3 regions of the Vreelandella sp. ssv genome follow, and region 3 is predicted to be linked to each of the others. Evidence: predicted binding sites of a transcription regulator. Region 3 holds the regulator's gene; each other region holds the start of a gene.
The links. The regulator LexA, encoded in region 3, represses DNA repair genes until DNA is damaged. The targets are predictions, from matches to a motif close to TACTGTNTANNTANACAGTA.

Region 1: the regulator LexA is predicted to act here: its motif matches at 4,369-4,388, upstream of AC5TBW_RS11375 (PA0069 family radical SAM protein).
Region 2: the regulator LexA is predicted to act here: its motif matches at 8,697-8,716, upstream of AC5TBW_RS03440 (LexA family protein).

The regions. Positions count from the first base shown of each region.
Region 1 is NZ_CM182545.1:2,470,542-2,481,172, reverse strand. It holds gene ctaD (cytochrome c oxidase subunit I) at 1-376, shown strand, start outside; gene AC5TBW_RS11390 (hypothetical protein) at 381-737, shown strand; gene AC5TBW_RS11385 (heavy metal translocating P-type ATPase) at 743-2,932, shown strand; gene AC5TBW_RS11380 (winged helix-turn-helix domain-containing protein) at 2,929-3,228, opposite strand; gene AC5TBW_RS11375 (PA0069 family radical SAM protein) at 3,271-4,353, opposite strand; gene AC5TBW_RS11370 (SDR family oxidoreductase) at 4,525-5,256, shown strand; gene AC5TBW_RS11365 (DinB family protein) at 5,327-5,863, shown strand; gene pgi (glucose-6-phosphate isomerase) at 5,994-7,658, opposite strand; gene AC5TBW_RS11355 (PTS fructose-like transporter subunit IIB) at 7,844-9,577, opposite strand; gene pfkB (1-phosphofructokinase) at 9,574-10,557, opposite strand; gene ptsP (phosphoenolpyruvate--protein phosphotransferase) at 10,557-10,631, opposite strand, start outside.
Region 2 is NZ_CM182545.1:728,137-738,767, reverse strand. It holds gene smc (chromosome segregation protein SMC) at 1-1,346, opposite strand, end outside; gene ccmI (c-type cytochrome biogenesis protein CcmI) at 1,371-2,618, opposite strand; gene AC5TBW_RS03480 (cytochrome c-type biogenesis protein) at 2,615-3,085, opposite strand; gene AC5TBW_RS03475 (DsbE family thiol:disulfide interchange protein) at 3,076-3,603, opposite strand; gene AC5TBW_RS03470 (heme lyase CcmF/NrfE family subunit) at 3,600-5,609, opposite strand; gene ccmE (cytochrome c maturation protein CcmE) at 5,661-6,170, opposite strand; gene ccmD (heme exporter protein CcmD) at 6,167-6,358, opposite strand; gene AC5TBW_RS03455 (heme ABC transporter permease) at 6,358-7,125, opposite strand; gene ccmB (heme exporter protein CcmB) at 7,140-7,853, opposite strand; gene ccmA (cytochrome c biogenesis heme-transporting ATPase CcmA) at 7,926-8,567, opposite strand; gene AC5TBW_RS03440 (LexA family protein) at 8,765-9,169, shown strand; gene AC5TBW_RS03435 (IMPACT family protein) at 9,169-9,786, shown strand; gene AC5TBW_RS03430 (sodium ion-translocating decarboxylase subunit beta) at 9,872-10,631, opposite strand, start outside.
Region 3 is NZ_CM182545.1:2,242,372-2,253,002, forward strand. It holds gene nagZ (beta-N-acetylhexosaminidase) at 1-456, opposite strand, end outside; gene AC5TBW_RS10285 (L,D-transpeptidase family protein) at 523-1,059, opposite strand; gene AC5TBW_RS10290 (TetR/AcrR family transcriptional regulator) at 1,037-1,714, opposite strand; gene lexA (transcriptional repressor LexA) at 1,982-2,665, shown strand; gene AC5TBW_RS10300 (energy-coupling factor ABC transporter permease) at 2,674-3,345, opposite strand; gene purU (formyltetrahydrofolate deformylase) at 3,370-4,224, opposite strand; gene AC5TBW_RS10310 (ribonuclease J) at 4,455-6,065, shown strand; gene moaE (molybdopterin synthase catalytic subunit MoaE) at 6,107-6,568, opposite strand; gene moaC (cyclic pyranopterin monophosphate synthase MoaC) at 6,576-7,373, opposite strand; gene mobB (molybdopterin-guanine dinucleotide biosynthesis protein B) at 7,419-7,970, opposite strand; gene AC5TBW_RS10330 (uracil-xanthine permease family protein) at 8,042-9,274, opposite strand; gene upp (uracil phosphoribosyltransferase) at 9,363-9,992, opposite strand; gene ung (uracil-DNA glycosylase) at 10,087-10,631, opposite strand, start outside.

The sequences.
Region 1 (10,631 bases), 230 kb from region 3:
CGCTATTCTCGAAAAGCTCGTCCGCAGTTTACGCCAGCAGCGCGATGCAGGACTGGCGATGGGCATGTTCAGCATCAGTGCTTTAGGCTTTTTGCAGGTTGGCATCACACTCTGGGTATTACTGAGCGCAGACCTCGCCGTTACTGAGACCTCCCATGATGCGATTATCATGGTCGGGCTGGCCTATGCGTTATTACACGGTGGCCTGGGTGCCGTGCTAACGCTGCTTCAAGGGCTACGAGTGGGGTATGGCTATGTAGGTGCTCATGCACCTTTCGAGCCTGCCGTTGTGGCGCAGTTATGGCGTTATAACGTGGTCACGTTTTGGATTATCGTGGGTGCGCTGGCGGTGCTGCCCCGCGTAATAGGGAGCTAAGCCGATGACGACAACCATGCAGCGTTTACACCTTACCCATCCCTTACATTTCGTCATTGGCTTAACGCTTTGGTGTACTTGGTTTGTGGCAGTGTACGGCGGGCATGCGGTGGCCTGTTCAGTGGCCCCGCCTGATCCCGAGCTAGGTGTTTTTACGTTGGTTAATGCGCTGCTACTTGTGGTCAGCATTGTATCTATTGTGATACTGGCGGTGTTAACGCTGGGCTGCTACCGAATAGCTAAGCAACATCAAGGGCGGTTACGCTTCAATGCGAGGGTTTCCGCCGGCCTCTATCTGTTCTCTACTCTGGGCGTTGTGTTTGCGGCAATGCCGATTATCGGCATTCCGCCTTGCCTGTGAGTGGCATGGCGGAAACCAATTCAGAGCAGCTCTATACGCTCCACGGTATGTGGTGCACCAGTTGCGCCCTGGCAGTAGAGGGTTCTCTTAAACGCCTTGATGGAGTGGACGAGGTAAGCGTGCACTATCCGAGTGCCACGCTTTGCATTAGCGGCACTTTTGCCGCCACTCAGCTCTCAGTACTTGCCTCCAAGGTTAAGCGCCTGGGTTATCGGCTTAGTGAACTTGAGCCACTGGTCGATGCTCATGCGCGGCTGGAAGAGGAGAGTCGTTACTTAACGCTCAGGCTGATGGTGGGATCGCTATTTGGCATGTGGACCATGCTGGCCTCGATACTTATTTACGCAGGCGCACTGCCTAACGAGAAGATTGAGCTGGTAGTCGCCTGGGTATCCGGGGCTTTTTCTCTTCCCGTTGTGCTGTTTGCAGGCCTGCCTTTTTACCGCGCGGGATGGCGCACGCTGCTTGCCAAGCGTCCCGGTATGGATGTACTGATCAGCCTTGGCGTTATTGGCGCGGTAGTGGTTTCCGTCGGGCTTTTATGGCGTGGCTCCTCAGACGTCTATTTTGATACCGCTGTCATGCTAATCGTGCTTTTGCTGGTGGGGCGCTTAGTGGAAACGCTGTGCCGTCACCGTGGATTAAAAGCGCTGGATGCCCTGGCGTTACCAGACGAAAACGTACGCGTTTGGCAAAACAACACCTGGCAATCGCTCCCCGTGGGGGAGGTGAGCGCTGCAATGCGGGTAGAGCTAGCACCGGGTGGACGGGTAATGTTAGATGGTATCCTTGAGGGCCCTGGCTGGATCGATACCGCCTCCCTGACCGGTGAAAGCCTGCCTCGGTACTTCAACTCAGGTCAGAAAATATACGCGGGCTGCTGTTATCTTGGCGCAACGCCTTTAGTCATGCGGGTAAGCGCAGGAGTAGGCCAGCGGCGTTTAGATCGATTATGCGATGAAATGCGCCGCTATCAGGCAAAAAAAGGCGAGCTTCAAAAGCTCGCTGACCGCTTTGCCGCCTGGTTAACCCCACTTGCACTGTTACTCGCGCTGCTAACACTCCCAGGTGCGCTGTTATTTGGCCTGGGTTGGGAAGAAGCCTTAGTACGTGCGCTTTCGGTATTGGTTGTCGCTTGCCCCTGCGCCGTTGGGCTTGCAGTGCCGCTGGCGAGTCTTGCGGGCAGCGGGCAGGCCATGCAGCAAGGTATAGCGCTGCGTGATCCCGCCGCCCTCGAAACCTTGGCGCGCATTCGCTCGGTCGCGTTTGATAAAACCGGCACCTTAACAACCGGTACCCATTCAGTACTGCACTGGCAGGCGCGGGAAGGCGTTGATGAACACATGTTGCAGCGCAAGCTTAACGCTGCCGTTGCAGGAAGCGAGCACCCGTTAGCGCAAGCGTTGGCGCGCTGGTCAGGCAGCCAAGTTGACCAGCGCCCTGAGCAATGCTTGGAAGTAAACGAATCCCCTGGCGAAGGGCGCCGCGTGCAACTTAACAACGGTGAGTGGCTCACGGTGGGTAGCGCCAGTTGGCTTTCTTGCCAGCAAATAATGCTTCCTTCCCAGGCGGAGAACCCAACGCTAGCTTTTGCTTCTCAAGTGATGATGGCCGATGACACCGGCTGGTTAGCAACGCTCTATCTTACCGATCAACCAGTGGGCGACGCTGCAACAAGCGTGAAATGCCTGCTTGATGCAGAATATGTAGTGGCAATGATCAGCGGTGACCGACAGGGCGCGGTGAGTTGGTTAGGTGAGCGTGTTGGGCTTACGCGAGAAGCTTGCTATGCACAGCGCTCGCCCGAGGCCAAAGCGCGCCTATTGCAGGCACTGCCGTCGCCAACGCTCTACGTAGGTGATGGCTTGAACGATACCTTGAGCTTAGCCGCGGCCGATGTGGGTGTCGCTCCGCTAAGTGCCAGCGAGGCCGCCCGGGAAGGTGCTTCCGCACAGCTAATGACGCCTGGGATTGGTGGGGTAGTCAAACTGCTCAGCATTGCTAAACGCACGCGGCGCATCATGTTTCAGAATCTGTTTTTTTCGGCGATCTATAACACCTTGGCGCTAGGGCTGGTGGTGCTCATGACAATACCACCGCTGGTGGCGGTACTTGCCATGGCAGCAAGTTCGTTAAGCGTCACGCTGAATGCCGCAAGGCTTGCATGGGCAGAGCCAGATGAAAAAAATGGCTAAAGCGCATAGCCAAGTGCCTGCTTAAGCCGCTCGGCATTCGTGGCCACCCAGCGTGGATCTACCGCCCCCCAATCACGTATCTGGTAGCGACCAATGTTGTGGCGCTCGCCGTCATCCTTAGTAAATACACACTCGATATCCAACTCGGCAAGTGACGCAATCGTATCTTGAGCAGTGCGCCTTGGCATGCCGGTGGTTTCGATTAATGCAGGCACGCTGGCAACGCCCTGGTCGATCAAATAGGCAACATACAAGCGTCGGTAAAAGCTTGATTTGGTTTTACTAAGAGAGGGCATTTGGTTTCCTTTACAGCAAGTTAGTGTACGACGCTGCCTAGCTTAAATGAATAGATCTTGCTGCGCCCGTGGTGGGCGAAAATCCCGGGTGTTCAAGCCCTGCTCGGTACGACTCTGCATATTCCACTGGCGGCTTGCACGGGCAAAGCGTTGCTCAATTAAATCAGCAAAGACTCCTTCACCGCGAAAGCGTTTTCCAAATTTGGCATCGTACGCCTTACCACCTCGACACTGGCGCATTAAACTCATCACTTTAGCGGCGCGCTCGGGGTAGTGGGCTTCCAGCCATGCCTCAAACAGCGGTGCGACTTCATAAGGTAGACGCAGTAGCATCCAGGACGCTGTACGTGCGCCCGCGCGGCTAGCAGCTTCCAGAAGCTTTTCGATTTCATTATCCGTCAGCCCTGGAATAACTGGAGAGATCAGGGTGCCAACCGGAATGCCTGCGGTATTTAGTTCGCGGATTGCCCGTAGTCTGGCCTGGGGGGATGCCGCCCGTGGCTCTAAGGTACGTTTTAAATTGGCATCAAGGCTGGTCAAGCTAACAAATACTCGTACCAAACGGTGTTCGGCCATTTCCGCCAATAGCTCTAAATCGCGCAGTACCAGCGTACTTTTAGTCACCAGCGTTACCGGGTGGCGGCACTCCAGCAGCAATTCCAGCAAGCGGCGCGTGGTTTGGTAGGTGGCCTCTAACGGCTGGTAGCAGTCGGTGTTACCAGAAAGATTGATCGGGCGGCACACGTAATTAGGGTGGCAAAGTTCTTCGGTTAGCCGCTCTACCAATCCGCTTCGGGCTATGAGCTTAGTTTCAAAGTCCAACCCAGGCGATAAATCCCAGTAAGCGTGAGAAGGGCGGGCATAGCAGTAAACGCAGCCGTGCTCACAGCCACGATAAGGATTAAGCGAGCGATCAAACGGTAAATCCGGCGATTTATTCCACGACAGCGCGCTTTTGCTCACTTCTTCTCGCACTTCAGTGGCGATGGTCGTGGACGCTTCCTCACGCCACCAGCCGTCATCTTCCACCTCGCTGCGGGTAGGCGCAAAACGATTGTGCGGGTCGTAGGTCGCCCCGCGTCCTTTGTAAATGGCTGACTGATCAGGAGAGCCAAGAGATGCCATGGGTTCACCTCTTTTATGTGGTTTTATATACAGTAGTTTTGATGCTGTAATAAATCAATAAAAAGCACATGGCTGAGGCCGATAGGTAGCTAAAAGGGAGTTAACCAAGCCATTATCACGAGGCTAATATTCAAAATGGGCTTTTGACCAAATAGTCAGCGAGGAAATGTCATGTCGAAAGTGGTTATCGTGACGGGGGGAGGACGAGGTATCGGAGCAGCCACCGCAAAACTGCTAGGCGCAAAAGGCTATGCGGTTTGCGTCAACTATCTTGCCAATAGTGAGCGGGCTGATGAGGTGGCTGATTGTATTGTTCGAGAGGGTGGTCGAGCGTTTAGCTACCAAGCGGATGTTAGCCGTGAAGATGACGTTATCCGCCTCTTTGATGCAGCAGAAGAGCGCTTTGGCAAGGTGACACATTTGGTCAACAATGCAGGCGTTCTGTTCACTCAATCCAAGCTGGTTGATATCGACCTTGAGCGCTTCAATAAAGTACTTAATAGTAATGTGGTCAGCTGTTTTCTTTGCTCTAGGGAAGCCATCAGGCGCTTTCTTCCAGGTAGTGGCATCGTCAATGTCTCATCGCTTGCCTCGCAAACAGGCTCGCCCTTTGAATATGTTGACTACGCTGCATCGAAAGGTGCCATGGATACCCTAACAAAGGGGTTGTCTCGCGAAGTGGCTGGCTCGGGGATTCGTGTTAATGCCGTTCGTCCCGGTTTTATCTACACTGATATGCATACCGACGGTGGGGAGCCAGGGCGAGTCGATCGCTTAGCTCCCCAGATTCCCATGCAGCGTGGCGGTAGCGCTGAAGAAGTGGCTAATACTATTGCTTGGCTGCTGTCGGACGAAGCTTCTTATGTAACGGGGTCATTTATTGATGTTGCAGGAGGGCGTTAATGCATTCTCTACCCGTATTTCAAGCGTCCTGTAGGGGTTCAACCTTTGACATGGAAAGGCCTTTTAACCCATGAAACTTCAACAGCATTTCGAACAGTTGGCCATTTATAATCAATGGATGAACGCCAAGGTATACGGTGCCGCTAACCAGATGAGTGCCGCAGAGCTTAGCGAAGAGAGAGGCGCCTTCTTTGGCTCGATTTTTGGCACCTTAAATCATATCGTGGTTGCAGATACTCTCTGGCTTAAGCGGTTTGCTACCCATACGTCCTCAGTTGCAACGCTTGCGGTAATGGTGCCTCTACCCACTCCAGAGCGCCTTGATCAAATCATGTTTGACGATTTGGAAGGCCTGAAAGCACATCGCCAATGGCTAGATAGCGTAATTATCAACTGGATAGCCGCGCTGACTGACGACGACCTCAATACCGTGCTGAATTACCGAAACACTAAGGGAGTGGCATCAACCCGGAACTACTCAAGCTTGATTGCTCACTTCTTCAACCACCAAACCCACCACCGCGGTCAGTTAAGTACTTTGTTCTCCCAGGCCGGTATCGATATTGGTGTCACTGATCTGTTGGCGCTGATTCCCTGTGAGTCTTAAAAGATTGCTTGGATAATGGGGCCGAGTCGCTGGCATCAGTCATTTATGATTTACCGAAGGTCCAATGTTGCAAAACGCCTTGGCTTGATGGGGCCAAGGCGTTCATTTTTCACTTATTGAGCAAACTAGCCTAGCGCTTCTTCCTCGTGGGCTTTTTGTCCGCACTGGGCGGTGCGCTCTCCTTTTCTCTGCTGCCATTAGGAAAATGCGCCCGTACAAGCTCCAGCAACCCTTGCGTGGAAGCATCGAAGTCGGCGGCGTGGGCGTCGATGCGTTCGCTGATTTCACCGGCGATGCGCTTGCCGAGCTGAACGCCCCACTGGTCAAACGAGTTGATATTCCAGATAACGCCTTGTACGAACACCTTGTGCTCGTAAAGCGCGATTAGTGCCCCCAGGTTTTTTGGCGTTAGCTCATCCAGCAGTAGGGTGCTGGAAGGGCGGTTGCCGGGGCAGCTGTAGGGGTCGTGTTGGCTTAGCTCTTTGCTATCCCCTTGGCTACCTTCCATAAAGGCGTTGGCCTGGGCGAGCATATTGGTCAGCAGGGCGAAGTGGTGGTCTTCCACGCCGGGTTCGGGCTTGAGCGAGGCAATAAAATCAATTGGCACGTAGCGTGTGCCCTGGTGCAGTAGCTGGAAGAAGGCGTGCTGGCCGTTAGAGCCGGTTTGCCCCCACACAATCGGGCCGGTTTTGTAGTTCACCGGGTGGCCAAAAATATCCACCGACTTACCGTTAGACTCCATATCCAGCTGCTGCAGGAAGGATGGCAGCTGGTTCAGCGCCTGGTCGTAGGGCACGATGGCTTGGGTCTCGGCGCCAATAAAATTGATGTACCAAATACCAATCAGCGCCATCAACACTGGCATGTTTTGTGAGAAGGGCGCGTTGATGAAATGGTTATCCATCTCATGAGCGCCTTCCAGTAGCTCAATAAAGCCTTCGAAACCGATCGAAAGCGCAATCGGCAGGCCTATGGACGACCACATGGAGTAACGGCCACCCACCCAGGCCCAGAATTCAAACACATTCTCTTCGCGAATGCCGAATTCCATGGCCGCTTTTCGGTTAGTGGAGGCGGCAATAAAGTGCGCGCCCACGTCGGCATCTTCACCAGCGTTCTCCAGGAACCAGCGCCGCGCGGTTTTGGCGTTTAGCAGGGTCTCCTGGGTAGAGAAGGTCTTGGTAGAGACGATGAACAGCGTAGTCGCCGGGTCAAGGCGCGAGAGCACCTTCTGAATATGGGTGCCGTCCACGTTGGAGACAAAGTGGAAGTGGAGCTCCGGGTGGCGGTATTTGAGCAGCGCGCGAACCGCCATATTGGGCCCAAGATCCGAGCCGCCAATACCGATATTGACCACGTCTTTAATGCGTTTGCCGCTGTAACCTTTCCACTCGCCGCTGCGTACCGCCTCAGAGAACAGTTTGATCTGCTCGCGGGTGCGGGTGATCTCCGGCATGACATCTTCGCCGTCCACATAGACCGGCTCATCGCCTAAGTGGCGCAGAGCCGTATGCAGTACCGGGCGGTTTTCCGTCACGTTGATAATATCGCCGGAGAACATCTGTGCCCGACGCTGTACCAGCGCGGAGTGGTCGGCCAGCTCAATCAGCTTGGTAAGCACTTCATCGGAGACGTGGTGCTTCGAGTAGTCAAGAAACAGACCGCCCACCCGTAAGCTCATTTTCTCAAAGCGCTGCGGGTCATTGGTGAAGTAATCACGAATGCGGTCGTTGGCGGTTTTGTCGCGCAGGCGGTCAAGCGCCTGCCAGGTAACGCTGCGAGTGAGCTGAAACATAGGGCGATCCGTTTGTTATAAGTGAATTGGGTGATCAAAATCGAAAAATGGGCTATGTAAAAATACTACATAAAAAATGACAAAGAGTAGAGGGTATAAGTGGCATGAAAAGGTATTAAATGCGTAAAGCGACGTATTTAAAAGGGCAGGCATGTTCGCCTGCCCTCACTTTTTGGTAACAGCGGTTAGGTGGCGAGGGCTACCTGGGCCGCATCACGTTTGATAAACGCATAGCCTAAACCGGTCACCAACGAGCCAGCCACAATAGCGCCAAGGTAGAGTAGCACCGGGGTGATGGCGTTGGGGATGAGCAGTACAAAAATACCGCCATGAGGCGCCATTAGTTTTGCACCTACCAGCATCGAGAGAGCACCGGTGAGAGCGCCCCCTGCGATACAGGCGGGGATAACACGTAGCGGGTCTTTCGCTGCAAAGGGGATTGCACCTTCACTGATAAAACAAAGGCCTAGTACAAAAGAGGCTTTGCCCGCTTCGCGCTCCGGTGCAGAGAACTTGTTGCGCGCGACAAAGCTGGCAATCCCCATACCAATAGCGGGTACCATGCCTGCGGCCATAATCGCCGCCATGGGGCCATAGGTTTCAGAGGCGAGCAGGCCCACGCCAAAGGTGTAAGCGGCTTTGTTGACCGGGCCACCGAGATCGAAGCACATCATCGCACCCAGCAGAATACCCAACAGCACCGCATTAGTGGAGCCCATGGACTCCAGGAAACTGGTCAGCGCATTAAGCAGCGCTGCGACCGGTTCGCCAATGACGTAGATCATGGTCAAGCCGGTGACCAAACTGGCGACAAGTGGAATGATCAGAATCGGCTTAAGGGATTCAACGCTGGAGGGCAGTTTGACGTAGCGTGTCACCGCCAGGGCCACGTAGCCCGCCAGAAAACCTGCCAAAATACCGCCGATAAAGCCGGAGCCGATATTGGCCGCCAGCATGCCACCAATCATACCCGGTGCGATGCCGGGACGGTCGGCGATGGAGTAGGCGATATAGCCTGCCAGTACTGGAATCATCAGCGCAAAAGCGGTGCCGCCACCGATCTGCATCAGCGCTGCGGCCAGGGTGCCTTCCTGCTCAAAGGCCTCAATGCCAAACACAAAGGAGAGCGCAATCAGCAGGCCGCCCGCGACTACCATCGGCAGCATAAAGGAAACGCCGGTGAGCAGGTGCTTATAAACGCCTTTCTCTTTGATGCTCTTATTCGCTGTGCCCGCATTGCTGCTGCCGCTTTCTATAGCCGCCTCGTTGAGCGCAGCTTCAAGGGTGGGGCGCGGCTTTTTCAGCGCATTGCCGGTAGAGGTGCGGTAGATGCGCTTACCAGCAAACCGCGACGGATCAACGTCGATATCACAGGCCAGTACGACTATGTCGGCGTCGGCGATCTCTTCTTCAGTCAATTTATCTTGTGCACCCACCGAGCCTTGGGTTTCCACGCGAATGGCGTGGCCCATAGCTTTGCCCGCCTCTGCGAGTGCCTCGGCGGCCATAAAGGTATGCGCCACGCCGGTAGGGCAGGCGGTGACGGCAACGATTTTCTGGCCACCCGCGCTGCTTGCAGCGGTAGGTACGCTAGAAACGGCAGGTGCGCTATAAATCGGCGCTTCACGCTTAGCCTGGGCCAGAAAAGCGCTGGGGTCAGGGAGTGCGCTGGCAATCGGCGCTTGGAATAGCCTTTTGCCTTCAAAGCGCTCCGGGTCTGGCACGTGATCAGCGGCGACTACGATCAAATCGGCATTGGCGATCTGCTCGGCAGTAGCGGCCTGGAGTGGCGCGACTTCGCCGTGCATTTCCACATGCGCCGACCAGCCTTGACGCTGGGCGGCTTGTTCCAGGCGCTTAGCCGCGAGGAAGGTGGTCGCCATGCCGCTGGGGCAGGCGGTAATCAGAATAATATTCATAGCGTGGCTCCCTCGGTGATGGTGTCATCAAGACGCCGTATCCGGGTGTGTTGTTGGAGTGAATCGAAATCGGCAGCGTGGGGGTTGCCCACGCCAACGTGGCGCACGGCTTCGGCCGAGAGCGCGGTGGCAAAGCGCAGCGTTTGTTCAGCGTCTTGCTGGCCGTTCTGATAAGTCAGCAGGCCGTGGAGCATGCCCGCTACAAAGGTATCGCCAGCGCAAACGGTATTCGTCGCGGTAACCTTAGGGGGTGTGGCGTGCCAGGCACCTTGAGCGTTAACCCACAGCACCCCTTCGGCACCCGCTGAAATCAGCGCATGGGCGATACCGCTTTCATGAAGCCGCTTGGCCGCATTCAAGCGCGCATCGGAAGAGGTCATATCTTCGCCCGCCCACTCTGCCAGTTCGTTTTCATTAGGCTTAACACCGGCGGGGTGAGTCGCTATCGCCGCATTGAGTGCCGGGCCACTGGTATCTACCCAGAGCGGTACGCCGCTGGCGTTTAGGTGGTTTAACAGCGCGCTGAAATCAATCAGTGATAGTCCTGGGGGCAGGCTGCCCGCCACAACGACCGCCTGGGGGGGCGTCGTGCCGGAAAGCTCGCTATTCAGCGTGTCGATCAGCGCCTGCAAATGCGCGGCTTCAATGGGCATGCCGGGGCCGTTAATATCGGTAACGCGGCCGCTCTGTTCAGCAATTTTGGCATTGATACGGGTTTCTCCCGGCACGCGCACAAAGGCGTCGGTTAGGGAGTACTTGGCAAAAGCTAGCTCGAAAGGAGCGTCGTTATCGGCACCTAAAAAGCCGCTGACGGTGACGTCGTGGCCAAGACCTGCCAATACGCGGGCAACGTTAACGCCTTTGCCAGCCGCTTCTAGCTGGGCGCTAGTGGGGCGGTTGACGCGACCCAGTACCAAGGAGTCAAGATTAAACGCCAAATCCAGCGCCGGATTCAGGGTAATGCATAGCACGCGGGCCATTAGCGGGCCTCCAGCGCATCGCGCACTTCATCGCTGGTCGCTTGGGCAAGCGCCAACTGAGCACTGGCTTGGGC
Region 2 (10,631 bases), 1.5 Mb from region 3:
GCATCCGCTAATTGCGCTTCGCATACGGCATGCTCTTCGCGTAGCCCTGTGAGGTCGGCAACCTCACTGCGTTGCTGACGGCGACGCTGATTTTCGGCTTGCAGCCGCTGAATGCGCTGCTCCAAGTCGCGCAATTGATCCTGGCTCCGCTCCGCGTCGCGGCTGGCATCCCGCCAGCGGGTTTCGGCATCGGCCCACTGCTGTTCAGCGGCTTCCAAGGCGGGGGACACATCGGCTAGCGACTGCTCCAGGCTTTCAAGCTGCTCCGCTAATGCTTCGTGCTCGGGAAGCAGATCGTCAAAGCGCTCATCAATCGCGGCAAGGCGCGTCTGATCGCCTTCACTCACCCGGCGCTGCTCGTCCAATTCGCGGCGAGCCGTGGCAATATCGTTAGCGAGCTGCGTTTCACGGCTACGGCGGTGGGCCTGGTCTTGTTCTAGGCGGGCAATGCGCGTGGTGGTTTCAAAGAACTGCTGTTGATGGCGGTCGAGCACTTCAGAAAGTTCGTCGTGCTGTTCGCGGGCTTGTTCCAAGCGGGTTTCGCACTGACGAACGCCGAAGACATCTTTTTCGACCGCGATTTCCAACTCGCGAACGCGGCTCTCCTGGTGGGACTGCTCCGCCCGCAGGGTGCGCCCGCGTAGTAGCGCAAGCTCACCCTTGAGCCGATACTCCAGCTCCTTGAGATCTTGATAGCGCTTGGCCGCTTCGGCCTGACGTTTGAGACGCTCTAGCTGTTTATCCAGCTCTTCGCGAATGTCGTCCAGACGCTCCAGGTTCTCCTGGGTGCGCCGCATGCGGTTTTCGGTTTCCCGGCGGCGCTCTTTGTATTTGGAAATACCCGCGGCTTCTTCCAGCGTCGAACGCAGGTCGTCAGGGCGGGCTTCGATCAACCGCGAAATCATGCCTTGACCGATAATGGCGTAGGAGCGTGGCCCCAGGCCGGTGCCCATAAACAGGTCGGCGATATCGCGCCGACGGCACTTTTGACCGTTGAAGAAGTAGTTGGATTGCCCATCCCGCGTTACCAAGCGCCTAACGACGATTTCGGCATACTGCGCATAAACGCCGCCCATACCGCCGTCGCGATTGTCGAACTTGAGCTCTATGGAGGCTTGGCTGATCGGCTTTCGGCCAGTGGAGCCGTTGAAAATGACGTCGGCCATGGACTCGCCGCGCAGGGTTTTAGCGGAGGACTCCCCCATGACCCAGCGCACGGCGTCAATAATGTTGGATTTACCGCAGCCGTTGGGGCCCACGATGGCAGTCATATTGCCATCGAAGGGGACCGTCACGGGGTCCACAAAGGACTTGAACCCGACTAAGCGAATCGACGTTAAGCGCATACTTAGGCAGCGTTCCCGTTGCGTTTATTCAAAGACACGGTTAATGACCACCTCAGCGGCTTCCTCGTCAGAAATCGGTCCCACGCTCACACCTTCAAGATCGCCAAACAGATCCCCTGGCTGGGGCATTGCCTGGCCAGAGGGAGACACCCGTACCACCAAACGCGCTTCACGCACTTGAGAGATTTGCGCTTGGGGCGACATGGCCACGCTGTTATCTAATACCACGGTCATCGGCAGTTCAGACACCTGCGCCTGCACCACGGCCAGCGGTGGTAGTTCACCTTCCACGTCGCGAGCGGTAATAAATACCGTGTCGTTGCCGTCAACTCGATCGGCGAGGTCTTCGGCCAACGAGACGCTCACACGCACACCTGAACTCTCCGCTGCTTCCACGGCAGCATCTTCCGGCGTAACGCCCATCCGCTCTTGGGCAACGCGAATGCCATCACGTAGCGAGGCGGCGGTATTAGGGTCTTCGATACTGGCGACTGCACGGCGCCAGCGATCAATGGCCTGTTCATAATCACCGTTATCAAAGGCGTGAATGCCTAACATGCCCAACACGGTAGGCTGGCGCGGATCCTGTTCCAGCGTTTCATCGACCAACGCCTGCACTTCATCGGTGAGTTCTCGCTCGGCCATGAAGAAGCGGATTTGTGCTAATTGAGCCAGCAGCGGAGGAATGCGGCCCTCAATTTCAATCAAGCGTTCAAGCGCATCGACGGCCTGGGGCATCTGTCCAGTTTCGCGATAGACCGGAAACAGCGCGCTCCACACGTTTGGGTTATCCGGCTGCCGCTCGGCCTGCTCTTCCATGCGCTCGATATACATGCTCAGCGAGCCTTCGGGGTCATTCTGCACTTCTTGCTGTACGGCGAGTAACACGAGGTCGCCCTCGGCGCCCTGTTGCTGATACCAGACCACGCTGACCACCACTACAGCCACCATAACGACAGGCACCACCAGGCGCCCCGCCCCTGCTGGTTTGAGCGGTCGGCGCTCGCGCACGGCAGTGTCTTCCAGCAGGCTGCGCTCAAGCTCCAACCGGTCCTCTTCAAAGCGCTCGGCGTCAATCTCGCCACGCTCTCGCGCCGCTTCTAATGACGTTAAACGACGCTTAAAAATCGCCACATTCTGCTCGGCAGAGGTGTCATTGGCTTCAAAAGCGTATTGTTGATCATGTAATCGACGCGCGTTTCTTAGCGGCATGACCAGCAGCCACAGCGCGGGAAGCAGTAAAACGGCAATCGCAATCCAGAGCAGCGTCATGAAGACCTCTTACGGTTAATCAGCGCATCTATACGTTGGCGCTCTTCGGCGCTCAGCGCTTTAGCAGAGGCATTCCGGCGGGCACGAATCATTAACACAACCACCAGCGCGCCTAGCAGCACCAGCGCAATAGGCAGCCCCCAAAGCAGATAGGTGCGGTTCTCCAAACGCGGGTTATAGAGAATATATTCGCCAAACCGCTGGACCATATGATTAATAATTTCGATGTCCGACTGGCCGTCTTGCAGCAGTTGGTAAACACGCTCGCGCATGTCCCCTGAGATAGGGGCATCGGAATCGCCTATGGCCTGATTTTCACACAGCGGGCAGCGCATCGAGGTGGTTAAGTCACGGTAGCGCTTCTCCATGACCGGATCGTCAAATTCGCGTAGCTCGATCCCCCCCGCCACTGCACCTGATGCCATGACCAGCAGCATTAATGCCGCAATGATACGAATTAGCGCCATTTTTCCACCTCTGGCAGGATTCGTTCGCGGATGTCTTGCGGCGATACATAGCCCTTATGGTGATAGCGAATGATGCCGTCGGCATCGACCAGAAAGGTTTCCGGCGCGCCGTAAACGCCAAGGTCAAAACCTAGCTGGCCTTCTGGATCGAAAATATTCACTTCAAACGGATCACCAAATTCGCTGAGAAACTCCATGCCTTTCTCGCGGGTATCGCGGTAGTTAACCCCGACCATCCGAATATTCTGGTCGGCCAGCTCCAGCAATTGGGGCATTTCCTGCTTGCACGAGGGGCACCACTCGCCCCATACGTTAACCAGGGTGACGTCGCCCTGCAGCAGTGATTGATCCACGCGACGATTCTCATCGCGCAGCGTGGTGGCTTCAAAGGCCGGGAACTCTCGCGCCATCAGCGCGGAATCACGCTGCGAAGGATCCAGCGATAGGCCTTGATAAAAAAACAGTGCCAAGCCTAAAAAGCCTACGGGCAGCAGTAATAGCAGTAGCCGTCGTTTCATACCACGGCCTCCTGCGATGAATCGGCTTTACTGGCAGCCTGGGGTGCTTCACGGGCGACTGAGGCCCGACGGTAGCGTTTGTCGAGCACCGCCAGTACACCGCCACATGCCATTAACAGGGCGCCCAGCCATAGCCAGCGTACAAAGGGTTTGTATTGGACACGCATCGCCCAGCTGCCGTCGCCAAGGTCTTCGCCCATGGCCACATACAGATCACGGAACAGCCCTGGACGCAGGGCCACCTGGGTCATCGGCATACCGGTCGCGAGATAAAGGCGTTTTTCCGGACTCATGGTGAAGCTACTGCCGTCCTCGCCACGCTGTACCTGAATAACCGAGGTATCCGCCAGGAAGTTAGGCCCGCGACGCTCGGTCAACTCACTCATGGTGAACTGATAGCCCGCTACTTCTACCGTGGTACCCGGCGACATGCGCACGTTGCGTTCGATGTTGTAGTTGGAAACCACCGCAACACCCACAATCGTTACCGCCACACCAATATGACCTAACACCATGCCCCAGTAGGAGAGTGAGAGTTTGCGTATCCCCGCGATGAACGAGCTGGCGTGACGGGTTTTATCAAACACATCGCGCACCATCGGTAGCACAATCCATAGCGCAGAGACGATCCCCAGGGAGACAAACAGGTTCCACTCACCGCGGTACAGCAGCGGCATCAGTATGCCCACCACCAGCGCAGCAACGCCCGCCAACCAAAGTTTACGGACCAGGTCACGCGCTGCCATCCCTTTCCAGCGCGTGACCGAGCCTAGCCCCATAAAGATACACATCATCACGGTAAGCGGTACAAACAGCGCATTAAAGTAGGGCGGGCCCACGCTGATTTTACCAAGCCCCATGGAGTCGAGAATCAGCGGATAGACGGTGCCGAGCAAAACGGTGACCGTCATGATGACCAAAAAGATATTATTGACCAACAGCAGCGCATCCCGAGAGAGCCAGTTAAAGCCCACTTTATGGCTGACCCTCGGCGCTCGCAGCGCGAACATCAGTAGCGATAGCGTCACCGTAATCGCCAGCAGCATCAGGATAAAGAAGCCACGGGCCGGATCGTTGGCAAACGCATGTACCGAGGTGAGCACGCCGGAACGTACCAGGAAGGTGCCCATCAGCGACAGCGAAAAGGTCGAGATCGCCAATAGCACGGTCCAGCTCTTAAACGAGCCGCGCTTTTCTGTCACCGCCAGCGAGTGCACCAGCGCAGTCCCCGTTAACCAGGGCAGTAGCGATGCGTTTTCGACCGGATCCCAGAACCACCATCCGCCCCAACCAAGCTCGTAATAGGCCCACCAACTACCCAGGGCAATCCCTACGGTCAAAAACGCCCAGGCCAGATTCGTCCAGGGTCGTGCCCAGCGAGTCCAGGCGGCGTCCAGGCGCCCTCCCATGAGAGCGGCAATCGCAAAGGCAAAGACCACGGAAAAACCCACATAGCCCATGTAAAGCATCGGCGGATGCACCACTAGCCCGAAGTCTTGTAGCAGCGGGTTGAGGTCAGCCCCGTCTTGGGGCATGTCGGGGAGCAAGCGCTCAAAAGGATTAGAGGTGATCAGGATGAACAGCAAGAACCCGACACACACCATGCCCATGACGCCCATCACCCGAGCGACCATATCCCGCGGCAGCGTGCCGGTGAACAGGCTGGCCGCAAACCCCCAGCCTGCCAGCATCAGGCTCCATAGCAGTACGGAGCCTTCATGGTTGCCCCATACCGCGCTGAACTTGTAGTACCACGGCAACAGTGAATTGGAGTTATTGGCTACGTTTGCCACGCTAAAGTCATCGAGCATATAACTGATGGTCAAACAGGCGTAGGCGATGGCAATAAACAGAAACTGCCCGGCCGCCATGGGCTGACCATACGCCATCCACAGGGGGCGGCGGGTCGCTACACCGGCCAGCGGCATTACTGCCTGCACCATCGCCATCAAAAGCGCGATAATGAGGGCGAAGTGGCCAATTTCAGGAATCATTTTAATCAGCATGTGCGCTCCGAATTAGCACTGGCGGTCGGGCAAGTCGGTTAAACGATGGGGTTAATACTCGCTTGCTTGGGGGACACCCTCTTCATCAAGCCGCTTACCCACTTCGGCAGCCTTGGCCTGATAGTCGGCTGGCGAATAACCCGCCTCTTCGAGTGCCTGCGCTACTTCAGGCGGCATGTAGTTCTCATCGTGACGTGCCAACACTTTATCCGCATACAAACGGCCATCGGCTTGAAGCTCCCCAACCACCACCACCCCTTGGCCTTCGCGGAACAAATCAGGAAGGATGCCGCTGTAGTAAACCTCTAGGTCATCGACGTAATCGGTCACGGTAAACGCTACGTCCAAGCTTTCCGGGTCACGGGACACGGAGCCCTCTTTCACCATACCGCCCGCACGAATCTGTCGTTCCATCGGCGCATCGCCCTGGGCGATCTGCACCGGGCTAAAAAACAGATTAATGTTGGCACGTAGCGCATACAGCGTTAGCCCGACAGCAATGGCGGTTAACGACACCAAACCCAAAATAACGAAGAGTTTCTGTTTACGTTTTGGGGTCATTGGGCGTTCCCTCTTAAGCTGTTTGCACGCCGCGCCCGACGCTTTATGCCATTCAATAACTGACGATGTTCAACGCGCGCATGCCAAACGGAGGCCACCAGCAGCAGCGCCGTCACTCCCCAGGCAGACCATACGTAAGGTGCATGGCCGCCCATGGCGAGAAATTCGGAAAATGAGGTAAATGCCATTAACGCGCCTCCTCTACCTGTGCGTTCACTATCCGGCCATTAACGAGATCCTGTACCCAGCGTTTGTTCGACTCTCGGCGTAGGATCTCGCTGCGCGTGCGCATCAGCGTCAAGGCTATAAAAAAGCTGTAAAAACCCAGCACCATAATGACCAGCGGCAGCCACATCTCGGTGGGCATCGTCGGGCGCGAGGTTAACGTAAACGAGGCTGGCTGGTGCAGCGTGTACCACCAATCCACCGAGTATTTGATGATGGGAATATTGATGACGCCCACCATGGCCAGCACCGAGGCTGCCCGTGAGGCACTATCGCGGCTGGTAAACGCACCGCGCAGAGCGATCACGCCTAAATAGAGAAATAGTAGAATCAACATGGAGGTAAGCCGGGCATCCCACATCCACCAGGTACCCCAGGTCGGCATACCCCATACAGCACCAGAAAATAGTGCGACAAAGGTCATCGCAGCGCCCAGCGGTGCCATCACTGCTGCCGCCATATCGGCGACTTTAATTTTCCAGACCATGAACACCAGCCCAGACACGGCCATGGAGATAAAAATCGATTGTGCTAAAAATGCCGCTGGCACGTGAACATAAATGATTCGGAAACTGTTGCCCTGCTGATAATCCGCCGGGGCAAACGCCAGCCCCCACAGCGAGCCAGTGACCAATAACAGCACCGCTGCGGCCCAAAACCAGGGCTGTAACTTGGCACTAATGCCATAGAACCACTTGGGTGATCCCAGTTTATGTATAAAGGCCCACATAGTGTGTCCTGTCCTTAACCGTTAATACTGATACGCAGCGATGCGGCAATCGCCCACGGCGCTAACATAAGTGAGACGGCCAACAGCGCGCCTAAAATAGCCAAGTGCGCAGAGACACCATCGCCCAAAATAGCCGCCTGAACCGCACCTGCGCCAAAAATGAGCACCGGAATATACAGCGGTAGCACTAGCAGCGAGAGCAGTACGCCGCCCCGCGCCAGGCCAACGGTTAACGCCGCACCAATGGCACCAATCAGGCTTAAGCTCGCCGTGCCCAGCGCCAGCGACAACGCCAACACCGCGTAACTACCCGGAGGCAGTGCGAGCATAATACCTAGCAGTGGCGCCATTAGTGCCAAAGGCAGCCCGGTCAGCAGCCAATGCACGGCCACTTTCGCCACGCTTAATGCAGCCAGCGGCTGCGGAGCGAGTAGCAGCTGTTCAAGGCTGCCGTCGTCGTAGTCGCTGCGAAACAGGCTATCTAGTGACAACAACGCGGCTAACAGCGCCGCCACCCATAACAACCCCGGCGCAATCGTCGCCAACAGCTCCGGGTCGGGTGAAATAGCGATCGGAAACAGGGTGATCACCAGGGCAAAAAATACCAGCGGATTGAGCACTTCACCGCGACGTCTCAGCAGCAGCGTCAAATCACGCACTAACGTGGCCTTCACTGCGATCATGAGCCCTCCCTTGTGCTCAAGCAGTGGCACTGAAGAGGCATCCATGGCGGTGTCTGATCCGTGTAGAGAGCTATCTGAAGAGCTGTGCAACCCTGTTTCCTGCAATCCGGTCTCCTTCTACCCCAGCGCTACGCGTCTTAGCAGCGGTGACGCGGCTAACTCGTGGTGTGTCGTTACTAGCACGCAGCCCCCCGCCTGAGCATGACTAATAAGCTGCCTTTCAAGGGCGGCGACACCGTGGCGATCAATGGCGGTGAAGGGCTCGTCTAGCACCCATAGCGCGCGGGGTGTCAGCGTCAATCGCGCCAGCGCCACACGTCGCTGTTGGCCTGCCGAGAGCTGACCAGCGGGCACATCTTCAAAGCCTGCCAAGCCAACCTGTTCAAGGGCATCCAGGCGCTGTTCCTCGCCCGCCCCGCTGCCCTGTCCTCCACTGCTCTCGCCACTCAGCGCCTGGTACCACGCTAAATTTTCTAACGGCGAGAGCCCCGACTTAATGCCTGGGGCATGTCCTAAATAGAGCAAATTAGCGAGAAAATGTTCACGGACACTCTGCATCGCAGCGCCATTCCAGAAGAGCTCGCCTTCATAGTCGCTTAGTTGCCCGGAGAGAATTTTAAGCAGGCTTGTTTTACCACTGCCATTAGGCCCTTCAATTCGCACGATTTCACCGCTGCGAATGTCGAGATCCAGCCCTTTAAACAGTGAGCGATCATCACGTTCGCAGGACAGCTGTCGGGCTTGTAAACACAGGCTCAAGAGTCTCTCCAGGCACATTGATTTCGGGTCGAACTCTACACGGAAAGCCCGTTTCTCGCCACTCACTCTATGCGGCGCTGGGTCGCAGCATGAACTCACTCCATATGGCGTAAGACCAATTACTGCTAGCACTGTATGCAAAAACAGGTCTATACTGAAAACCACTGTATGAAAGAACATGCAATGGAGATTTCTCAATGACGTTATTAATGGCAGCACCTACGGTTAAGCCTAACCACTTACACTCGGTCCCGCGTACCTATGCGCCGACGCCCAGCATTACTCGTCGCAATACCTATGCGCTTAAAGTGCGCGGTAACGCAATGCATGATTGCAACTTGTTCGATGGCGATGTCATTATTATTCGGCGTTATCAGCATGATGCCCAAACAGAAACCGCCGTTGCCGAAATCAACCAGCAAAAAATCGCCTTGAAGCAGCTCTCCATCAGCCGCTTTGGCGTAGAGCTATGGCCTGAGGATACGTTGCAGCCAGCGCTATTTTTGCATAACCGTGATATTCAGGTACTCGGCATGGTAATGGGTGTTGAATCTCATCCAAGGACTGGCCTGCAAAACAAGCCTACTATCACGGAGCATTAATGCGCTACCGGGTGCCGGAACTCCCCCTTTCGTCTTGGCAGACAACAGACATCGAAGTCGAAAAAAGTCACTTTATCACCTGGACCTGCCACGCCTCAGATATCGATGCGTTCACCCGGCTGCTGGCTGCGGCTAAAGCCGAGCATCCTAATGCGAGCCATCACTGCACGGCCTATATTGCTGGCCCAACCGGCGAGCAAAACTTGATCGGCTTCTCTGATGATGGCGAACCTGGCGGCACCGCCGGACGCCCAATGTATCAAGTCCTCCAGGGCAGCCAATTAGGTCATGTCGGTTGCGTGGTGATTCGCTATTTTGGCGGCACGAAGCTAGGCACCGGCGGTTTGGCCCGCGCTTACGCCCAGGCGGTTAGCCATGCTTTAGAGACACTTCCTACCCGGGAAGTGGTCGAGCGCGACCTTTATACCCTGCGGCTAGGTTTTGCCAATGAAGCAATTGCCCGCGCCTGGTGTGAAGAGCAGGATATCCCCATTGAGCAAGCGGATTACGATGGCGACGGTGTCCGCCTAACCATTGGTTGGCCACGGGACACCCCACTTGACCTTTCCCCGCTAGAAAACCGCTTGAAGAGCGCTATTGATATTCTCACTCGCTAGATAGCCCTTCGAAACAGCCCATCAAAAAAAACGCGACATACTGAACGTGTCAGTACGCCGCGCTCATATTCTCACTCTTTAAGCATTAGCCCAGATACTTGATCATTACCCCGGCAGCGACCGCCGACCCAATAACCCCAGCGACGTTGGGGCCCATGGCATGCATTAACAGAAAGTTATGCGGGTTTGCTTCCAGGCCCACTTTGTTAGCTACCCGTGCCGCCATCGGCACCGCAGAAACACCCGCGGCACCAATCAAGGGATTAATGGGCATTTTGCTGACTAAATTCATTAGTTTTGCCATCAACACCCCCGCGGCGGTACCTATGCCGAAGGCCACAATACCCAACCCTAATATCCCCAGCGTCTCAAACGCGAGGAAACTCTCGGCCATTAGCTTAGAGCCCACCGACAAGCCGAGAATGATCGTAACGATATTGATCAGGGCATTTTGCGAGGTATCCGATAAGCGCTCTACCACGCCACACTCGCGCATCAGGTTACCGAAACAGAACATCCCCAGCAGCGGCGCGGCATCAGGAAGAAACAGTGCAACCAGAATCAGCAGCATTAACGGAAAGACCACTTTTTCCAGCTTGGAGACCGGCCGCAACTGCGTCATTTTAATTTCCCGCTCTTTCTGGGACGTTAAAAGACGCATAATCGGCGGCTGAATCAGCGGCACCAACGCCATATAAGCGTAGGCGGCCACAGCAATCGCCCCTAGCAACTCAGGTGCCAGCACGCTAGAAACGTAAATAGACGTTGGGCCGTCAGCGCCACCAATAATACCAATGGCGGCAGCCTGATTCAGCGAGAAGTCCATCACGCCCATCGAGGTAAGC
Region 3 (10,631 bases):
GCCGAGCTGCGCGACATGATGGGGGTCACTACTAAAGCTTCGATCGCCAATAACGCTAGAGACCCCGCTCTCCACATCCAGTACCGGCGCAAAGCTAAGATCCAACCCACAGGCTGCCATTTCCATGCCCAATAGCCAGCCAGCATCTTTTGCCAATACAAGCCCATCTTCCGGAATGTCGCGATAACACTCGCCAATACGCGCCATGGCAGGAAGGCGAGTCATCCCCTCTTTAATGCGCTGGACACGCCCGCCCTCTTGATCAACCCCAATCAGCAAATCAGCGCGTACGCGGCGAATATCGCTACATAGCTGACGTACCTGGTAGCCATTCTCAACATTCCGGGCGAATAAGATGACACCCCCTACCGCCGGTTCAGTGAGCAAGCGCTTTTCTGTGGCCGTCAATTTCGTGCCTTCAAGGTCGAGCATGACCGGGCCTAACGGTTGAGTCATCGTGATAGGTCCACCAATAAAAGGGGCGATGATTTTAGACGATCGTCTAGCGGTGTCAAAACCTGATTAATCAAAGCACTGCCGACCACCGTGTAGCCAAACCGGCGTGCCTGGCACCGCTAGCGAAAATATATAGAGCAAATCACTATTACGTAAACGAACACAGCCATGGGAAGCGGCCACCCCCATTGGCTCGTCGGGCGGCGTGCCATGTAGGTAAATATAGCGCCGCTGAGAGTCTACTTGTCCACCACGATTAACGCCTTTTTCTAGCCCGCACAACCACAGAATACGCGTCAAGATCCAGTCTCTCTCAGGATGCGCATCAGCGAGATCAGGGGAGAAAGTCTCGCCTGTCCAGCGCCGCCCACGAAATACCGCATTTTCTGGCATACCGTCACCAATGGCCGCTCTTATATAGTGCCAACCATGGGGGGTTTTACCGCTACCATTGCGCTCACCACTACCAGCGGCACCAGACGATATCTCACACTCATGGAGAACTTTTGCCCCTCGCCAGCAGCGTAGCTGCTGCTGAGTGGTGTCTATTTCTAACCAGATACTCTCCGTTGGGGGTAGCTCAGCTAGCCTGGGCGTTCGCATATTTTCCTTCTTCGAGTGCTGGGGGTAACGGTGCATTCATGGCAGCGACAACTACCGGACGCAACCGTCGAACTAAATCCCGTACGGTGACCTGCTCGTGATAATCCTTTTCAGCAATATCACGCAGCGCATCAAGACCAGAAAGCGTAAAAATTACCGTGCCGAGCATAAAGTGTAGCCGCCAAAAGCGCTCCGCGTCAGGCAAGTCTGGCGTTGCTTGACGCACAAGTTCGGTAAAGCGGGTAAACACATCACCATACTCTTGCTGAATATGGCGCCTAAGATGTCCTTGCGCCTGGCTATAGGCCAGGCCTAATAAGCGCATAAAAACTTTTAGGCTGTTACGCTCAGCTGGCACTGCCAGCACAGTGGTAGCCATTGTTTCGAGTAGCGTTTCAAGCGGGATAACGCTCCCTGTGTGCTGGGCTTCAAGCTTATCAAGCGCAGTATGAAAACGCTGTGTAAAGGGATCCAAGTAGCGAGAAAAAACGGCCTGAATCAAGGCTTTCTTTGAACCGAAATGATAGTTCACGGCCGCTAAATTGACGCGCGCTTTGCTAGTGATATTGCGCAGCGAGGTTTCAGCGAAACCACGCTCTGCAAACAGCACTTCCGCGGTATCAAGTATACGGGTCACCGTATCAGATTGAGCCATGTTGCTCTCCAGGGAAACGAGTGTTTAAAACATAGCAAAATACTATGCCATAACTTTGACAGGCTCAACGCTTGATTTGTTAATGAAATGCGGCCAAGTAAATAAGTAAAAACTTAGTTTCAAACGATTAGGAAAAATTCACCGCCTCCGGCAATAGGCATTGACAAGCCATATACTGGACAGAGGAACATACTGTATACTTAAACACTTATCGATTAAGTCGACATTTAACTTGTTACTGTCTATTCACTATTTTTGGAGTCTGGTATGTCGCGTCCGCTAACCGCTCGCCAACAGCACGTATTTGATTTTATCGTTAAGACCATGGGCGAATTTGGCTACCCTCCGACCCGTGCTGAGATTGCTAAAGCACTCGGTTTCCGCTCCCCAAATGCAGCTGAAGAACACCTTCGTGCGCTTGAACGAAAAGGGGTTATTCGCATTATCCGCAATACGTCACGCGGCATTCGCCTGCCCAACCAAGAGCCCCAGGAAATAGTGGACAGCAGCGTGGCTACGTTACCCGTTGCCAATCATATTGAATCACCACCGGCTGGACTGCCTGTCATTGGTGAAGTCGCCGCTGGAAGCCCCATTCTCGCTGCAGAACATATAGATCGCTACTGCCCGCTGCCTGCTGAGTACTTCACCCCTAAGGCCGACTATTTGCTGCGCGTCCGGGGACTCTCAATGAAGGATATTGGCATTTTAGAGGGTGACTTATTGGCTGTTCATCGCACTGAGCGAGTGCGCGATGGCCAGATTGTGGTGGCGCGTTTAGATGATGAAGTGACCGTCAAGCGCTTCAAGCGCCAAGGACATCAGGTAACGCTGTTTGCTGAAAACCCAGACTTTGCGCCCATTGAAATCGATCTTCGCTCCCAGTCGCTCAATATCGAAGGAGTGGGCGTTGGCGTTATTCGCGGCGGCAATGGTCAGGCTCTCGGCTAACATCACCTTCACTGCATATCGATGTAGCGGTGGTCATTGAAAGTGGCCACCCAATTAGGGTGATAGACCAGCAGGATACTCAGCAGCATGCCGGTGATAAACGCTTCCGAAGGCATTAACAAGGGCAAGAAGCGTGCATACTCTTGGGCTAGATAAATAGCGTCAGGGTCGGTACCTGCTACGGTGATCAGTAGCACCGCTACTAACCCGCCCCCCAGCGTAGCCAGCGCCGTACCGAAAAAACCGCAGGCAAATAGAAACACCATCAGATTATCCGGCAGTCGGCGATCGACCAGCCGCCATACCGTGCCAATGATGGCTGCTGGCACCACCCCTGTTACCAGTACGTTAGCGCCTAACAGCATCCACTCATTGCGGCCTATTACCACCATCGCCACATTAATCAGTACATTGCTGATGAGTGCTAACGGTGCTTTAAATACCAGAGTCATCAATACCGTAAAGACAAGGTGCAGCGTTAGCCAGTCCACTGCTTGAGCGCGCAGTTGCCACATCAGCACTACCGCTAGGGTTGCCCCTAACCAGCGATGCTGAAGTGCACCATCCTTGATTAGCGCTTGCCAAGGCCGACGCAAAAGTGCCCAGGCTACCACGCTTAACGAGAGTAGTGAGGTAAGCACTAGCGCCCAAGGCGCTAATACACTTTGCGCGAATGACATAGCGACCTCTTACGTTACCAATCGTTAGCTAAAGACCACCGTTTTATTGCCATGAACCAGCACACGATCCTCAAGATGCCAGCGTAAACCGCGCGCTAGAACCGCCTTTTCAACGTCTCGGCCAAAGCGCACTAAATCAGTAGGCGTATGACAGTGACTAACACGATGAATATCCTGTTCGATAATCGGGCCAGCATCGAGTTCCTCGGTGACATAGTGACAGGTTGCGCCAATCAATTTAACACCGCGTTGATACGCTTGGTGGTAAGGTTTAGCACCAGCGAAAGAGGGCAAAAAACTATGGTGAATGTTAATCACCCGACCTTCATAGCGTGCACACAAGTCAGGCGGTAGGATTTGCATATAGCGTGCCAGCACGATGCAGTCAGCGCGGGCGTTATCGATTACAGTCTGAACGTCGGCAAACGACGCCTGCTTGTTTTCAGCATCGACCGGCACATGGTGGTAAGGGATGCCGTACCACTCGGTCAATGAACGCATGTCGTCATGGTTTGAGATCACTCCAACAATATCGCAATCCAGTTCACCTCCCTGCCAGCGATAAAGCAGATCCACTAAGCAGTGCGACTCCCGCGACACCATTAACACCACCCGACGACGCTTCTGGGTATCGACCAGTGACCACTGCATATTGAATTCGCTAGCGACCGTTTCAAACGATGCACGTAGCGATTCTACCGACATAGCCACTGAATCTGCCAAAATTTCGTAACGCATAAAAAAACAGCCGGTTTCTAAGTCAGAGTGCTGGCTTGCTTCGGTGATCGAGCCACCCTGATGGGCAATAAAGCTCGAAACGCGAGCCACAATACCTACTTGATCGGGACAGGACACAACTAAACGATAATAATGAGACATGTAATTTACTCTTGACCTATTTCTACGCTAATTATGATAAACCAGCGACTTAGACTGCGTATTGTATCGGAAGGCCAAGGATGATTGTTAGCCGCCCCTGCCTTCCCGTATAGTTAAGGCACTACTTTTTAGGCTTTTCATAACTGATGCATTCACCACGCGTTCAAATTCGTCCCCGTCGTCGTCCACCGCTGCGCATGCTGCCGCTAGGGGGATGCGGTGAGATTGGAATGAATCTAACGCTATACGGCCATGACGATCACTGGATTGCCGTCGACTGCGGCATGATGATTCGCCAGGATCTTCCCAACTCACCGCTTCAGGTTCCTAATCTCGATACCCTGAAAGCATTAGGGATCGTACCCAAAGCGCTTTACATCACCCACGGACATGAAGACCACATAGGGGCAGTCGCCTGGCTCTGGCCGATGTGGAACTGCCCTATTTATGCCACCCCATTGGCGGCTGGGTTGTTGAGACTGAAATTTGCTGAACATCAGCTTAGTAGTGCCGCTATCCAAGTTATCGAACCAGGCGAGGCGCTTGAAAGCGGGCCATTTACGCTACGCTACCTCCCTTTGACGCACTCAATTCCCGAAAGCTGTGCCTTAATGATGATGGCCGGTGGCTACCGTGTTTTACACACCGGTGACTGGAAGCTCGATCCTGAACCGCTGATTGGTACACCGATGAGCGCCGCACAGTTTAGGGCGCTCGCACCGGTCGATTTAGTCGTTGGCGATTCGACCAATGCGCCAATGCCAGGGCACTCCGGCAGTGAGGGCGATGTCGCCAGAGCGCTGACAAAAACCCTCAGCAACTGCCAGGGCCGCGTCGTTGTCTCTTGCTTCGCTAGCAATCTGGCACGGGTGTTGGCCATAGGACGTGCAGCTCACCAATGCGGCCGGCGCATCAGCTTGATGGGGCGCTCCATGGAGCGCATGGTGAGTGTCGCGCGGGGGCTCGGCTATATGGATGATTTACCGCCGCTGGTGCCGAATCACGATCTCGGTTATTTACCACCGGATGAAGTGGTCATTATCGCCACCGGCAGCCAGGGGGAGCCCCGTGCGGCGCTCCAGCGTCTTGCCCAGGGCCGCCACCCCTTTGTTGACCTTCAGTCAGGTGATAACGTCATTTTCTCGGCTAAAGCCATTCCGGGCAATGAACGCCCCATTGAACAGCTTAAAAAGCGTCTGACGCAATTTGGTGTGCGCATCTATGATGAATTCAATCATCCCGAATTACATGCCACCGGGCACCCTGCTCAGGATGAGTTAATCAAGCTTTATCACTGGGTTAAACCGAAATATCTGCTGCCCGTTCATGGCGAAGCGCGACACCAGCAGGCCCATCAGGCCATTGCTAGCCAGCTGGGCATCAGCGCACCGCTAACGCCGATTAATGGCGATTTAATCTGCTTTGACAATCATGGATTGCGCTGTGAGGCGCGCTACCCGCAGCCCCCCTGCATTGTCAGTCAAAACAGCGTCGTGCCCCATCCTGGTCTAGAAGTGAATGACGCCAAAACGGCCCGCCGGGGCAGTTTGTACTTAGCGCTACCAGTCACCGCAACTGACATTGGCTGGGCGCGTATTGGCCGATTGATGCTAGACTCTTCGGGCGCCAGCCCGCTAGATGAAGATAGTTTTAGCGACTGGCTGGATGACCAACTTGAAGAGATTGCCGCGGAGACACTGGCCGACTTGCGCCAAGCATTGCAGCCTCGCCTGGTGCACTGGCTAGCAGCGCATATGCAGCACCTGCCAGATGTGCATTTACAGATCATGGCCGCCGAAATGCCTGAACCTGCTGAGTATGACAATGCAGCCAATCGCTAGGGCCGAGTCATTTAATCGCGCCGCACAGCAACACGACACTCTTAGTCCCAGCGCGCGGCATCCTGTTGATCAGAGTGGCGCTCTTTGACCCAATACTCGCCATGGGTCGAGTGCTCTTTCTTCCAGAATGGCGCCTGGGTTTTGAGAAAATCCATGATGAAATCGCAGGCTTCGAAGGCTTCGCGGCGATGAGCGCTAGCGACTAGCACGCGAACAATCGGATCGCCCGGGGCCAGATAACCGATGCGATGAATAATCCGGACTGCCTGCAGCGACCAACGCTGCCAAGCCTGCTCACCAATCTCGGTCAACGTGCGCTCGGTCATACCCGGATAGTGCTCCAGCGTTAGCCCCGTAACGTCTGGCGTTTCGTTAAAATCACGCACCAGCCCGGTAAAGCTAACCACCGCGCCAATGTCACTGCGTCCTGCTAGTGCATCGCCATATCCATAGTCCATCGGGAAAGGCGCTGCTTGTATCGCTACTTTAATATCCAGCCCCATATCCACTCTACCCCCCCGTGACCGGTGGGAAAAATGCCACTTCGTCGTCATCGGTCACTAACGCATCATCATTCGCCATCACTTGATTAATCGCACACAGCGTTCGCTGGTCGGTGAGTTGCTTAAAGCGACTATCGCGCTCCGCCAAGGCAGCTTTTAAGCCGCTAATATCTCGGCTCGCAAGCTGATCCAGACTGACCACTGCCTCGCTTTCACCTAAACGCTCACGCAGTTCAGCTAAAAACTTAACCCGCACGCAGGGCGATGGGCAACGTTCGCCCAAACTTACTTCTCCCGGCACGCCTTCACCCGTTACAATCGGCACCTGAGAATTTGTCCGCTGATAATCACCGCGCTGCCCCCCCTGCTTACTATCCAGCTGGATGGCTTCGATACGCATACCTTTATCGACCGCCTTACACATATCGTAAAGCGTCAGACAGGCTACCGAGACGGCGGTAAGCGCTTCCATTTCAACTCCAGTGCGTCCATTTAAACGACATAGTGAAGTCACATGGACGCACGATTCGGCCACATCAATATCGAACTCAACCGACACTTTGGATAGTGCCAATGAATGACACAGTGGGATCAATTCATGAGTACGTTTAGCAGCCTGGATACCGGCGATACGCGCGGTGGCTAGCACATCGCCCTTAGGCAACTCACCGTCGCTTAGCAATTTCAGCGTTTCAGGCTGCATCATGATGCGACCCGAAGCGATAGCTTCTCGACGGGTTTCTTGTTTATCGCCAACATCTACCATATTGGCTTCGCCACGGGTATTAAGGTGGGTTAGTTGCATGCTGTCACCGTTCCTTTTTTTGAAGCTGAAGCATTTGAAACTGAATCATTTAAAACATGGCGTCGTTTTTTTGCTTACCCAATTGACTATCCAATGGGCTATCGCGTCGCTATCGTCTAGATTTAACTGGGCTACTGACGGCGCTAAATTGATAGGCGGTGACGCGTTCAGTGCGACCGCCTCCACCCATGGCCCGGTTAAAATAGTAGCATCGCCTACTTCAGCTCGATAAAGCACTAGCTTAGGAATCGGCCAAGCTTTAAAGCCTTCAACAATCACCAAATCGGGATGATGCGGGACCATCATGGCAATTAACTCGGCTAAATCAGGCTCTCCGTTGCCGGGGGTTTCCTGCATCAGCGCAAAACGCTGGCGGGAAGCCACAAGTACAGGCGCGGCACCAGCACTGCGCAGTTTGTAGCTATCCTTACCGGGCTGGTCTACTTCAAACGAGTGGTGGGCATGTTTGATTACGGCCACTTTCAAGCCATCTTCAGCTAGGCGTGGCAGCAACTTCTCTAACAGCGTCGTTTTACCCGTACCGCTCCAGGCGGCAACCCCTAAAATGGGAAAGGGTGCAGTTAGTTCGTTTTCCATGCTGCTAACACTCCTGAAGATCACTAAACGCTGCCATCCCAACGATGCAAACAGGGTTATAGAGGATGACTTTACTCGCCCTCTTGCTCCTGGGGTAATAGCCAGTTCAACGCAATACCCACCAAGGCGGCTAAGCTGACGCCCTGCAGCGTAAACTGACCACCGCCAAACTGCATGCCGCCAATCCCAAATACCAATATCAGCGAGACCACAACCAAGTTGCGTGGCGCCGTCAGCGACTGCCCTGCCCGTACTAAGGTATTCATGCCGACCACCGCAATCGAACCAAACAGCAGCGTCATGATACCGCCCATGACTGGCCCTGGGATGGTTTGAAGCAGTGCGCCAAGCTTCGACACAAAGGCCAGCACAATGGCAAGAATCGCAGCAACAATCATGTACTTGGGGTTAAACGCCCGCGTCAGCGTTACCGCACCGGTCACTTCTGAGTAAGTCGTATTTGGCGGCCCGCCAAACAGTGCTGCCACACTGGTCGCCAACCCGTCACCTAGCAGGGTGCGATGCAGGCCGGGTTTCTCCAGGTAGTTTTTGCGAGTTACCGAGCCAATTGCCACCATATCCCCAATATGCTCTACCGCCGGGGCGATAGCGACCGGAATCATAAATAGAATAGCGGCCCAATGAAAACTGGGTGCAGTAAAGCTGGGCACCGAGAACCAGGCGGCTTCTCGAACCGGCGTAAAATCGACTAACCCCATCAACAGTGCCAAACAATAGCCTGTCACAATTCCGCCAATAATGGGTACTAGGCGCAGTAGGCCGCGACCAAACACCGCGAGCAGTAACGTTACCAGCAGGCTGGTCATGGATAAGAAGATTGCCGCGCCATAGCCAATGTTATCGCTGGTTTCACCGGTGGCCATACTCACCGCCACCGGCGCTAACGCCAAACCAATCACCATAATGACCGGACCCACGACGACTGCGGGCAGTAAGCGGTGCAACCATTCAGTGCCCTTTAAGCGCACAGCTTGGGAAATAGCGACGTAAACAAGTCCCGACGCCATCAGCCCGCCCATCGTAGCCGGTATGCCAAAGCTGGCTACAGAACCTTGAATAGGTGCTATAAAAGCAAACGATGAGGCTAAAAAAACCGGCACACTCTGACGAGTTACAGCATGAAATATCAGCGTGCCTGCACCCGCAGTAAACAGCGCAACACTAGGGTCAAGTCCAGTCAGCAGCGGCACTAATACCAAGGCACCAAAGGCGACAAATAGCATCTGTGCGCCGGTTAAAAGTATTTTTGGCCACGACTCAGCCGGGCTATCAGCTTCACGCATAAGATAAATCCCTAGTGTTTATTAGAAAGTAGGTGTGCAAAAAAATGCCCCTAACGCGAAGCGTAAGGGGCAATATTATGAGGAGTGCTTAGCGCGTCCCGAAAATCTTATCACCAGCGTCACCTAAACCGGGGACGATATAGCCGTTTTCATCGAGTCGATCATCGACCGAGGCGGTGTAAATTTCCACATCGGGATAAGCTTCCTGCACCCGCTTGATCCCTTCAGGAGCAGCGACGAGCACAATCACTTTCATGTGCTCACAGCCACGTTCACGCAGCATGTCCAGCGTGGCGACCATCGAACCGCCGGTGGCGAGCATGGGATCAATGACAATCGCCATGCGCTCTTCGATATCGTTAGCAAATTTGGCGAAATAAGGCACCGGCTGCAGGGTCTCTTCATCACGGTACAAGCCGACAACGCTCACTCGGGCACTAGGGATCAAATCAGTGACGCCTTCCAGCATACCCAAGCCTGCACGCAGAATCGGCACAACGGTGACTTTTTTACCCTTCAGGCGCCGTGTCGCAATTGGCTCACCGTTCCACCCCTGGATTTCATGGTCTTCCAGCTCCAGACCTTTCGTTGCTTCATAGGTCAACAGTTTAGCGACTTCACCTGCCAGCTCACGAAAGCTCTTAGTGCTTAGGTCAACTTCGCGCATCAGTCCCAGCTTATGTTGAACAAGCGGATGGTTAATGGCGTAAACACTCATGGGACTTCCTCACTGCAGGAGATTCAGAATGGCAACCTGGGATCTATCACTAGGCGCAAAATTGCGCACATTCTACCTGCATCCCGTTAAGAGGTTAAGGGGTTTGCGGCAATTGCCACTCAATTGGCGTCCGCCCATGGGCTTGTAAGAATTGATTTGCTTGGGAAAAATGCCGAGTGCCGAAAAAGCCTCGGTGCGCGGAGAGCGGCGAAGGGTGCAGGGCTTCGAGTATCAAGTGGCGCCGCTGGTCGATTAACGCCTTCTTCTGACGCGCATGGCTCCCCCATAACAGGAACACACACGGCTGGGCATGCTCGCTGACGGTTTCAATCGCACGATCGGTAAACGGCTCCCACCCCTTTCCACGATGAGAGGCCGCATTGCCCTGCTCTACGGTTAGCGACGTGTTGAGCAATAACACGCCCTGTTTAGCCCACGCCTCAAGATGACCATGGCGAACAGGGGTAAACCCCACATCGCTAGCCAGCTCTTTATAGATATTGACCAGCGACGGCGGCACGGGAACACCTGCCTGCACGGAAAAACAGAGGCCGTGGGCCTGATTCGGTCCATGGTAAGGATCTTGCCCTAAAATGACCACTTTCACTTCGCTCAATGGGGTCAACTCAAAGGCACGAA